DNA from 4 places in the Streptomyces mauvecolor genome. Region 1 is predicted to be linked to each of the others. Evidence: riboswitches for the same ligand, from Rfam matches in the RefSeq annotation. Region 1 holds a riboswitch; each other region holds the start of a gene.
What was found. Region 1 has a riboswitch for cobalamin ahead of nicT (Nickel transporter NicT). Riboswitches for the same ligand answer to the same signal wherever they lie in the genome.

Region 1 (2,194 bases):
ACCCGGGCCCGCCGCCCACTTCTGCTCGACCTTGCCGAGCCTCCAGTACGCCAGCGCCGCCGCCCACACCACCACGAACAGGCCGACGATGACGAAGCCGACGTTGTCCAGGTTCAGGTCCGCGATCCAGCCGCTGACCGGGTCGGTGAGGTCGAGCTTCTCGTGCAGGACGCCGACCAGTTCGATGGTGCCGATGAAGAAGGCCACCGCGATCGAGAGGCCGGTGATGGTGAGGTTGTAGTAGACCTTGCGGACCGGGTTCGAGAACGCCCACTGGTAGGCGAAGTTCATGAACGTGCCGTCCAGCGTGTCGAACAGGCTCATCCCGGCCGCGAACAGCAGCGGCAGGCACAGGATCGCGTACCAGGGAAGTCCGGCGGCGGCGCCGGTGCCGGCCATCACCATCAGGGTGACCTCGGTCGCGGTGTCGAAGCCGAGGCCGAAGAGGAAGCCGAGCGGGTACATCTGGCCGGGCCGCGAGATGGATTTGGTGAAGCGGCCCAGGATGCGGTTCATGAAGCCCCGCGAGTCCAGGTGCGCTTCGAGTTCCTTCTCGTCGTACGCACCGGCGCGCATCGCCCGAAACACCTTCAGGATGCCGAACAGGGCGACCAGGTTGAGGGCGGCGATCAGATAGAGGAAGGAGCCGGAAGCGGTGGTTCCGACCACGCCCATCACCTGGTGGGCGCTGGAGTCCTCGTCCATCAGGGTGCCCGCGAGGTGGGCGCCGCCGGCCACCAGGCCCGCCATGACCACGACGACGCTGGAGTGGCCGAGCGCGAACCAGAAGCCGACGGACACCGGACGCTTGCCGTCGGCCATCAGCTTGCGGGTGGTGTTGTCGATGGCCGCGATGTGGTCGGCGTCGAAGGCGTGCCGCATGCCGAGGGTGTAGGCGGTGATGCCGAGGCCGATGCCGTACGTCTTGGTGCCGACCGCGTAGTGCTCGGGGGCCACGAGCAGGAACAGGACGCCGAAGGCGACGACATGGAGGGCGGCTATCACCGCGAGCAGGACGGCGGTGCGGACGGTGTCCTCGCGCCGCCAGTGGAAGGACGGCACGGCGGCGGCGCCCGTCTCGGGGGACGTGCGAACGGGCAGGGTCATGCGGGTCACGCTCCAGCACCTCGTGGATCACTTCGTGAGATGCCGCGGCCGGTCTCCTGGCTGACGGGCGGGTGCCTTGGTCCCGGCCTTCCCGGGCAGGTGGATCCTGGCCAGTGGCGTCGCGAGGGGACGGCGGCTCCCCGGAACCCGGGGAACCCGATCACAGTGGCGAGGGCCGCTCCGGTTTCGCACCGGTCTTCCCGAACACCACGGCGACGTCACCCTAGACGCTGGGAAGTTGCCTGCCCAGCTGCACACCTGTGCAGGTATCGAAGATCACACGGGCCACGTGGGCACGGCCCTGCGAAAATGCGCGCATGCATCTCGTTCCCGCCGAGCGCGCCGGCCACCGCACCATCGACGGCCACCGGGTCTGCGACGCCATCGCGGCGATCGGCGACCCCGGCCGGGTACGGGCCTGGGCCGACCGGTTCTCCCTGCTCGCCGACCCCAACCGGCTCGCGCTGCTGCTCGCCCTGCACCGGGCGGGCCCGCTCGCCGTCTCCGATCTGGCGGTGGCGACGGGCATGCGCGACCCGGCCGTCTCGCAGGCCCTGCGGCTGCTGCGGGCGGCCGGAGCGGTCGCCGGTGAGAAGGAGGGGCGGGTGGTGCGCTACCGGGTGGTCGACGAGGCGACCGCGCGCCTCCTCGACGAGTACGGGGCGGAGTACGGCGCGGACGCACGGAGTTGAAGAACGGCCCGGGGCACGCCTGCGGCTTCCCGAAGGCGTGACCCGGGCCGGGACGCAGGTACTGCTCAGCGCCCGTCGTAGATCAGCGCGCGCACCATCCGGCAGGTCGTCTCCGACGGCGGGTGCACTCCGATGAGCGCGGCCACGGTGCGTATCGTGCGGTCCGGCGCCTGCTCCGGCCGGTACACCCCCGTGTCGAGCAGGGCGATGGCCAGGCGCATGGCCTTCAGACGCCGGTTGTGGGACTCGTACCACACGCGCGGACGCCCGGCGGGGAGCGGCACCTTGTGAAGGGTCTTGAGGGACAACTGTTTCGGGGCGTGCGAGGTGAGTACGGCAGCGGTCATGGGCATCCTCCTGGGCAGTCGGGAACCCTCACTTACTGCTTCAATTTT
Region 2 (2,194 bases), on a different contig from region 1:
GAATGCCCGTCTCCGCATAGGCCTGAGGCTTCTCGACGTGGTCCCGCCGGTGAGTGTCCGAGTCCCACGAGGTCACCTCGACCACCATGAGAATGGGGTCCGGGTCGACCCAATCGCCCTGCCCGACGAAGGCATCCGGATGAGCCAGCACCGCATCGGGGATGGCGCGCCCCGTCCGGTATTCCTCCGCCTTGATCCCCTGTCCCGGGTGCAGGAAGAGGTCGTCAGGCCGAGCCTGCATGCAGACCTTGAGCAGCCACTGAATGATCCGGTTGTGATCGCCGTCCGGGATGGCCTTGCTCCTGATGACCCCGTTGATGAATTCGAGCCGCGTTCCCTCCCTCTCGCGGGCTGCTATGCGCGCCAGAGCCTCGAATTCGTCGGGCAGCATGTGGGGGCGGTCGGCCATCACGGTCATGCCTCGCTCACCTTCCTCGACGGTGCTGTCTCCGACGATAGCGGAGAGGTACGTCACAGGAGCGCCACATCGCGGCTGACACAACATGTGGGGGCTGCCGCATCCGGAGCCCCCCACATGTATGCTCGTCCTCGCTGTCGCCGCAGGGGAATCCGGTTCGAATCCGGAACTGTCCCGCAACGGTATGACCTGTACGTCTTTGTGCCGGTCGAGTCCGATGACCTGCCGATGGCGCGTCCGGGTCGACCGAACCGGATGCCAGACGTCCGGGCCTCGCGGTTGGGCCGGTGGACGACGCGCTCGGGCTGCCCCGACGCGCGCCGACGCCTCCCTCCGAAGGGCCCCGTGCCGAGCGAGGGAGTGCCCCCCACGTGACCATCGCCCCTGCGGATCCCGCTTCAGCGATCACCGAAGAGCTGGCGGATGCCCCGGGGACCGCGTTGCTGCGGACCCTGACCGATCTCACCGCCGACCTCGCGGACACCGACCCCGGCCGGGTCGCCGCCGCCGCGCTGCGGGGCCGCAACGCCCGTTCCGACGAGGCCGAGCTGCGCGAGCTGGCCACCGAGGCGGCCGCGGGGCTCATCTCCGAGGACCCGGCGTACTCCCGCCTCGCCGCCCGCCTCCTGACCATCACCATCGCCGAAGAGGCCGCGACCCAGGGCGCGGTCTCGTTCTCCGCCTCGGTCGCCGTCGGCCACCGCGAGGGCCTGATCGCCGACCGCACCGCCGAGTTCGTCGACGCCCACGCCGCCCGCCTCGACGCGCTGGTGGACGCCGCCCTCGCCGACGGCGCCGACGACCGCTTCGGCTACTTCGGCCTGCGCACCCTCTACTCCCGCTACCTGCTGCGCCACCCGATCACCCGCAAGGTCGTCGAGACCCCCCAGCACTTCATGCTGCGCGTGGCGTCCGGCCTCGCCGAGGACGAGTCGGTCCGCGCCCTGGACGAAGTGGCGTCCCTGTACGGCCTGATGAGCCGCCTGGACTACCTGCCGTCCTCCCCGACGCTCTTCAACTCCGGCACCCGGCACCCCCAGATGTCGTCCTGCTACCTGCTCGACTCGCCGCTGGACGAGCTCGACTCGATCTACGACCGCTACCACCAGGTGGCACGCCTCTCGAAGCACGCGGGCGGCATCGGCCTCTCGTACTCCCGCATCCGTGGCCGCGGTTCGCTGATCCGGGGCACCAACGGCCACTCCAACGGCATCGTCCCGTTCCTGAAGACCCTCGACGCGTCGGTGGCCGCGGTCAACCAGGGCGGCCGGCGCAAGGGCGCGGCCGCGGTGTACCTGGAGACCTGGCACTCCGACATCGAGGAGTTCCTGGAGCTGCGCGACAACACCGGTGAGGACCAGCGGCGTACGCACAACCTGAACCTCGCGCACTGGATCCCCGACGAGTTCATGCGCCGGGTCGACGCCGACGGCCAGTGGTCGCTGTTCTCGCCGGCCGACGTGCCCGAGCTCGTCGACCTGTGGGGCGAGGAGTTCGACGCCGCCTACCGCAAGGCCGAGGCCGCCGGGCTCGCCCAGAAGACCATGCCGGCCCGCGACCTGTACGGCCGCATGATGCGCACCCTCGCGCAGACCGGCAACGGGTGGATGACGTTCAAGGACGCCTCCAACCGCACCGCCAACCAGACGGCCGAGCCCGGCCACACGGTCCACTCCTCCAACCTGTGCACCGAGATCCTGGAGGTCACGGACGACGGCGAGACGGCGGTCTGCAACCTCGGCTCGGTCAACCTGGGCGCCTTCGTCGTGGGCGACG
Region 3 (2,194 bases), 110 kb from region 1:
TCGATGCCGCGTTCGGCGGCCGCGTCGAGCGGGACATGGAGCAGCGAGCAGGAAGCGGCCACGTCCACGCGGTCGGCGAGACCGAGCAGCGTGCCCAGGGTGGACAGCGACTTCTCCAGGTCGTTGATCCACACGTTGCGCCCGTCCACGACCCCCGCGACGAGCCGCTTGCCGGGCAGGCCGCCGACCGCGGCGAGGTCGTCGAGGTTGGCGGCCGCGGGGCCGGTGAAGTCCAGGGCGAGCCCGTCGACCGGCGCCTTGGCGAGGACCGGCAGGGCCTCACCGAGCCGGTCGAAGTACGAGGCGACCAGGAGCTTGGGGCGGTCGGTGAGCGCGCCGAGTTCGCGGTAGGAGCGGGCGACGGCGTTCAGTTCGGCGGGGGTGCGGTCCTGGACGAGCGCGGGCTCGTCCAGCTGCACCCACTGGGCCCCGGCCGCCCGCAGATCGGCCAGCACCCGCGCGTACACCGGAAGGAGCCGGTCGAGCAGGGTCAACGGCTCGAAGTCGGCGGCCACGCCGGGCGCGGGCTTGGCGAGCAGCAGATAGGTCACCGGACCCACGAGCACGGGACGCGCGGCGAGCCCGAGCGCGAGGGCCTCCCCGAACTCTCCGACCTGCTTGGAGGAGTCGGCGGAAAAGACGGTGTCCGGCCCCAACTCCGGTACCAGATAGTGGTAGTTGGTGTCGAACCACTTGGTCATTTCGAGCGGCGCCACGTCCTGGGTGCCGCGCGCCATCGCGAAGTAGCCGTCCAGGGCATCGGCCGCGACGGCCTCGCGGTGGCGGCCGGGCACGGCGCCCACCATGACGCTGGTGTCCAGGACGTGGTCGTAGTACGAGAAGTCGCCGGTCGGCACCTCGTGGACGCCGGCCTCGGCGAGCTGCCGCCAGGTGGCCGCCCGCAGTTCGGCGGCGGTCCGCCGGAGCTCGGGGGCGCCGACACGGCCCTTCCAGTAGCCCTCGATCGCCTTCTTCAGTTCCCGGTTCGGGCCTTGGCGGGGGTAGCCGTACACGGTGGCGCGTGCTGCCGCGGCTGCGGACTTGGTCACGAGACTCTCCTTCGCGAGCTCTTCGGTGGAGCGGACCCCGGAACGGGACGAAGGCGCGGAGGAACGACGGACCGGGGCCACGGCGTGTGTGCCGTTGCCGCTGGTGCGTACGCCGACCCGCCCTCGAGGTCACCGGGATCTCCGCGCGCGATCGGTCGCACACGGGCAGTGGCAGGTCTTCGGACTCGCGGGCACGCCTCGTGCTCTTTGAGGCATCTACTGGCCGTCGCTTCCCAGACCCGGCCGGGCCCAGTGCGTATGACGGCGGTCGTTCCCGCTCACCGCTGCGGGGCAGTCCCGGATTCCCACCGGGTTCCCTCTTGCGACGCATCCCGCCTGGCGGACGGGGCGAACCAGCTGCATCCGCACCCTATGCGCTCGACCGGCGACCGGGAAACCGCGTTTCCGCATGCCGGACGGTGAGTCGGCGCACGCGGCGCCTCGCGCTCCGGGCCCCGGCTGCCTACGCTCGAAGGGAGGAGCACTCTCGAAGCGGCGATGGGACGGACGAGGCGGGCATCGTGGCGGGTTATCCGTTTGTCGGGCGCGAGGACGTGCTGCGTGAGCTGAAAGACGCGCTGGCGAGCGCGGCGGCGGGCCGGGGAGGGCTGGTGTCGCTGACCGGCGCGGCCGGCGTGGGCAAGACGCGGACCGCGGAGGAGGCCGTCGCACACGCCGACGGGTTCCGCACGCTGTGGACGTGGTGCCCGCCGGGCCCCACCGGGCGGGCCCTGTGGCCCTGGTCGCGGCTGCTGCGCGAACTCGTCTCCGACGATGTGCGGTGCGGCCGCCTGGTGAGCGGGTCGCCGCCGCTGCGGGCGCTGGTGTCGGGGGCCGGGGCGGGCTCCGGGGGCCGGACCGACCCCGAGGCGGCGCGGCTGCGGTTGACCGGAGATGTGGCCGAGGTGCTCGCGACGGCGGCGCAGAACCGGCCACTGCTCCTGGTCCTCGACGACGCGCACGCCGCCGACGCGTCGTCCCTGCGGCTGCTGTTGGAGCTGGCCGACAGCGCGCGCACCACCGCGGTCGTGCTCCTGGCCACGGCACGTGACGACGACACGGCATGGCAGGACCGTTCCTGGGCGCGGGCTCAACTGCTGCGCCGGGGAAGGTCGTTGCCCCTGGGGCCGCTGCGCGAGGAGGAC
Region 4 (2,194 bases), on a different contig from region 1:
GGCACCAACGACGCCCAGAAGACGATGGGCATCATCACCCTCGCCCTGGTCACCGGCGGTGTGCTGCACCCGGGCGCGAACCCCCCGCTGTGGGTCATCGTCTCGGCCGGTCTGGCCATCGCGATGGGCACCTACCTCGGCGGCTGGCGCATCATCCGCACCATGGGCAAGGGCCTGACCGAGCTGCGCCCGCCGCAGGGCTTCGCCGCCCAGACCGGCGCCGCCACCGTCATCCTGGCCTCCTCGCACATCGGCTTCTCGCTCTCCACCACCCAGGTCTGCTCGGGCTCCGTCATGGGCGCGGGCATCGGCCGCAAGGGCGGCGTGGTCCGCTGGTCCACCGCCTCCCGGATGGCCGTCGCCTGGATTCTCACGCTGCCGGCCGCCGGACTCGTGGGCGCGGGTGCGGAGTTCCTCACCAAGCAGGGCACCTGGGGCATCGTCGCCGTCGCGATCCTCCTGGTCGCCGGTTCGGGCACCATCTGGAAGCTGTCGCGCCGCCAGCCGGTCGACCACCACAACGTCACCGCCGACGAGACCGGCGAGGCCTCCGCGGCCGAGCCCGCCGGTGTCGTCACCACCGCGATCGCCGCGGTCACCCCGCCGCCGACCGCGGCGGCCGCCGCGGCCATCGACCTCAAGGCCACGATCCAGGCCCCGGCCCCGGCGGCCCCTGCCGACCCGCCCACCCCGGCGACGGTCTGACCCGGTTCTCCGGCACAGCTAAGGAATCCTCATGCACATCGACTGGGCAGCTCTCGGCTCCGTCTTCGGCGTCAGCCTCGTGGTGACCGTCGGCCTGGTGGGCCTGTTCACCCTCGGCATCGTCGGCCTCACCAAGCACGAGGCCGCGGCATCCGGCACCGGCAATGTGGCGCTGGCCCGCACCGGCGCGTACGTCTGCTTCGCGGCCTGCGCGGCGGCCGTCGCGTACGGGATCTATCTGATCGTCGCCTGACCCACGGACATCACCCGAACCGCCCTCCGGCCCGCGCCGGAGGGCGGTTCCGTGTGGCGCCGCGCACTCTCTCGCGCCGCAGGTCAACGGCAAGTTGACGGGTGTTCTCGCAGCGTGGTGGACTGCACCGGCCAGCTACGGCGGCAGAAGAGGAAGCCGGTGCGAATCCGGCGCGGTCCCGCCACTGTCACCGGGGAGTGATCCCCGCGAGCCAGGAACTCTCACCGCCGGTCACGTCGAACCAGGGCGCGGACACCCTGAGTGAGGACATACCGCCATGCGCGCCTGCCCGTCGAGACATTCCGGCCCTTCCCGCGACGCCCTGACGGGCTGAGCGGATGCGGGCCGATCGCACCTTCGCCTACGGCGCCACGGCCGGACTCCTCGGCGACCTCCTGCTCGGCGATCCGCGCCGCGGCCATCCGGTCGCCGCGTTCGGACGCGCCGCCGGCGCCGTCGAACGCGTCCTGTGGCGCGACCACCGCGGCCGGGGCGCACTGCACACCCTGGTGTGCGCGGGCGGCGCCGCGGGCGCTGCCGTCCTCCTTTCCCGTGCCGTACGGGGCCGTCCCGCCGCATCCGTCGCGCTGACCGCCGCCGCCACCTGGACGGTGGTGGGCGGCACGTCGCTCGGCCGTGAGGCGCGGGCCATCGGCGGCGCGCTGGCCGCGGGCGACGTCGAGGTGGCCCGGGAACGCCTGCCGCACCTGTGCGGGCGCGACCCGCAGTCCCTGGACGCGGACGGCATCGCGCGGGCCGTCGTCGAGTCGGTCGCCGAGAACACCTCGGACGCGGTCGTCGGCGCCCTGGTGTGGGGCGCGCTCGCGGGCGTGCCGGGCCTGGTGGGCTTCCGGGCGGTCAACACGCTGGACGCGATGGTCGGGCACAAGTCGGCCAGATACCGCAGGTACGGCTGGGCCTCGGCGCGCCTGGACGACGTGGCGGGCTGGCCGGGCGCCCGCCTCACCGCGGTCCTCGCGGCGCTGGCGGGCCCGGACACCAGGGGCGCGGTACGGGCCTGGCGCGCCGATGCCGGCCGGCACCCGAGCCCCAACGCGGGCCCGGTCGAGGCCGCGTTCGCGGGGGCGCTGGGTGTACGGCTCGGGGGCACGCTCTCCTATGCCGGGCGCGTCGAGCACCGGCCGGTCCTCAATGGCTCGGGGCGGACCGTCGAGGTCGCGGACATCGAACGGGCGGTACGGCTCTCGCGCAGGGTGGGCTGGCTGACGCTGGCCG

Region 2: another riboswitch for cobalamin. It lies ahead of ABD346_RS26620 (ribonucleoside-diphosphate reductase subunit alpha); the one in region 1 lies ahead of nicT (Nickel transporter NicT).
Region 3: another riboswitch for cobalamin. It lies ahead of metE (5-methyltetrahydropteroyltriglutamate--homocysteine S-methyltransferase); the one in region 1 lies ahead of nicT (Nickel transporter NicT).
Region 4: another riboswitch for cobalamin. It lies ahead of ABD346_RS07110 (cobalamin biosynthesis protein); the one in region 1 lies ahead of nicT (Nickel transporter NicT).

Annotation. Positions count from the first base shown of each region.
Region 1 covers NZ_BAAASQ010000004.1:366,721-368,914, reverse strand. The annotation lists gene nicT (Nickel transporter NicT) at 1-1,107, opposite strand, end outside; cobalamin riboswitch at 1,137-1,334, opposite strand; gene ABD346_RS04775 (ArsR/SmtB family transcription factor) at 1,425-1,799, shown strand; gene ABD346_RS04770 (hypothetical protein) at 1,865-2,146, opposite strand.
Region 2 covers NZ_BAAASQ010000021.1:271,470-273,663, reverse strand. The annotation lists partial or broken gene ABD346_RS26625 (Uma2 family endonuclease) at 1-418, opposite strand, end outside; cobalamin riboswitch at 534-662, shown strand; gene ABD346_RS26620 (ribonucleoside-diphosphate reductase subunit alpha) at 790-2,194, shown strand, end outside.
Region 3 covers NZ_BAAASQ010000004.1:252,460-254,653, reverse strand. The annotation lists gene metE (5-methyltetrahydropteroyltriglutamate--homocysteine S-methyltransferase) at 1-1,049, opposite strand, end outside; cobalamin riboswitch at 1,203-1,423, opposite strand; gene ABD346_RS04295 (ATP-binding protein) at 1,571-2,194, shown strand, end outside.
Region 4 covers NZ_BAAASQ010000007.1:58,543-60,736, forward strand. The annotation lists gene ABD346_RS07100 (inorganic phosphate transporter) at 1-705, shown strand, start outside; gene ABD346_RS07105 (hypothetical protein) at 737-958, shown strand; cobalamin riboswitch at 1,060-1,198, shown strand; gene ABD346_RS07110 (cobalamin biosynthesis protein) at 1,297-2,194, shown strand, end outside.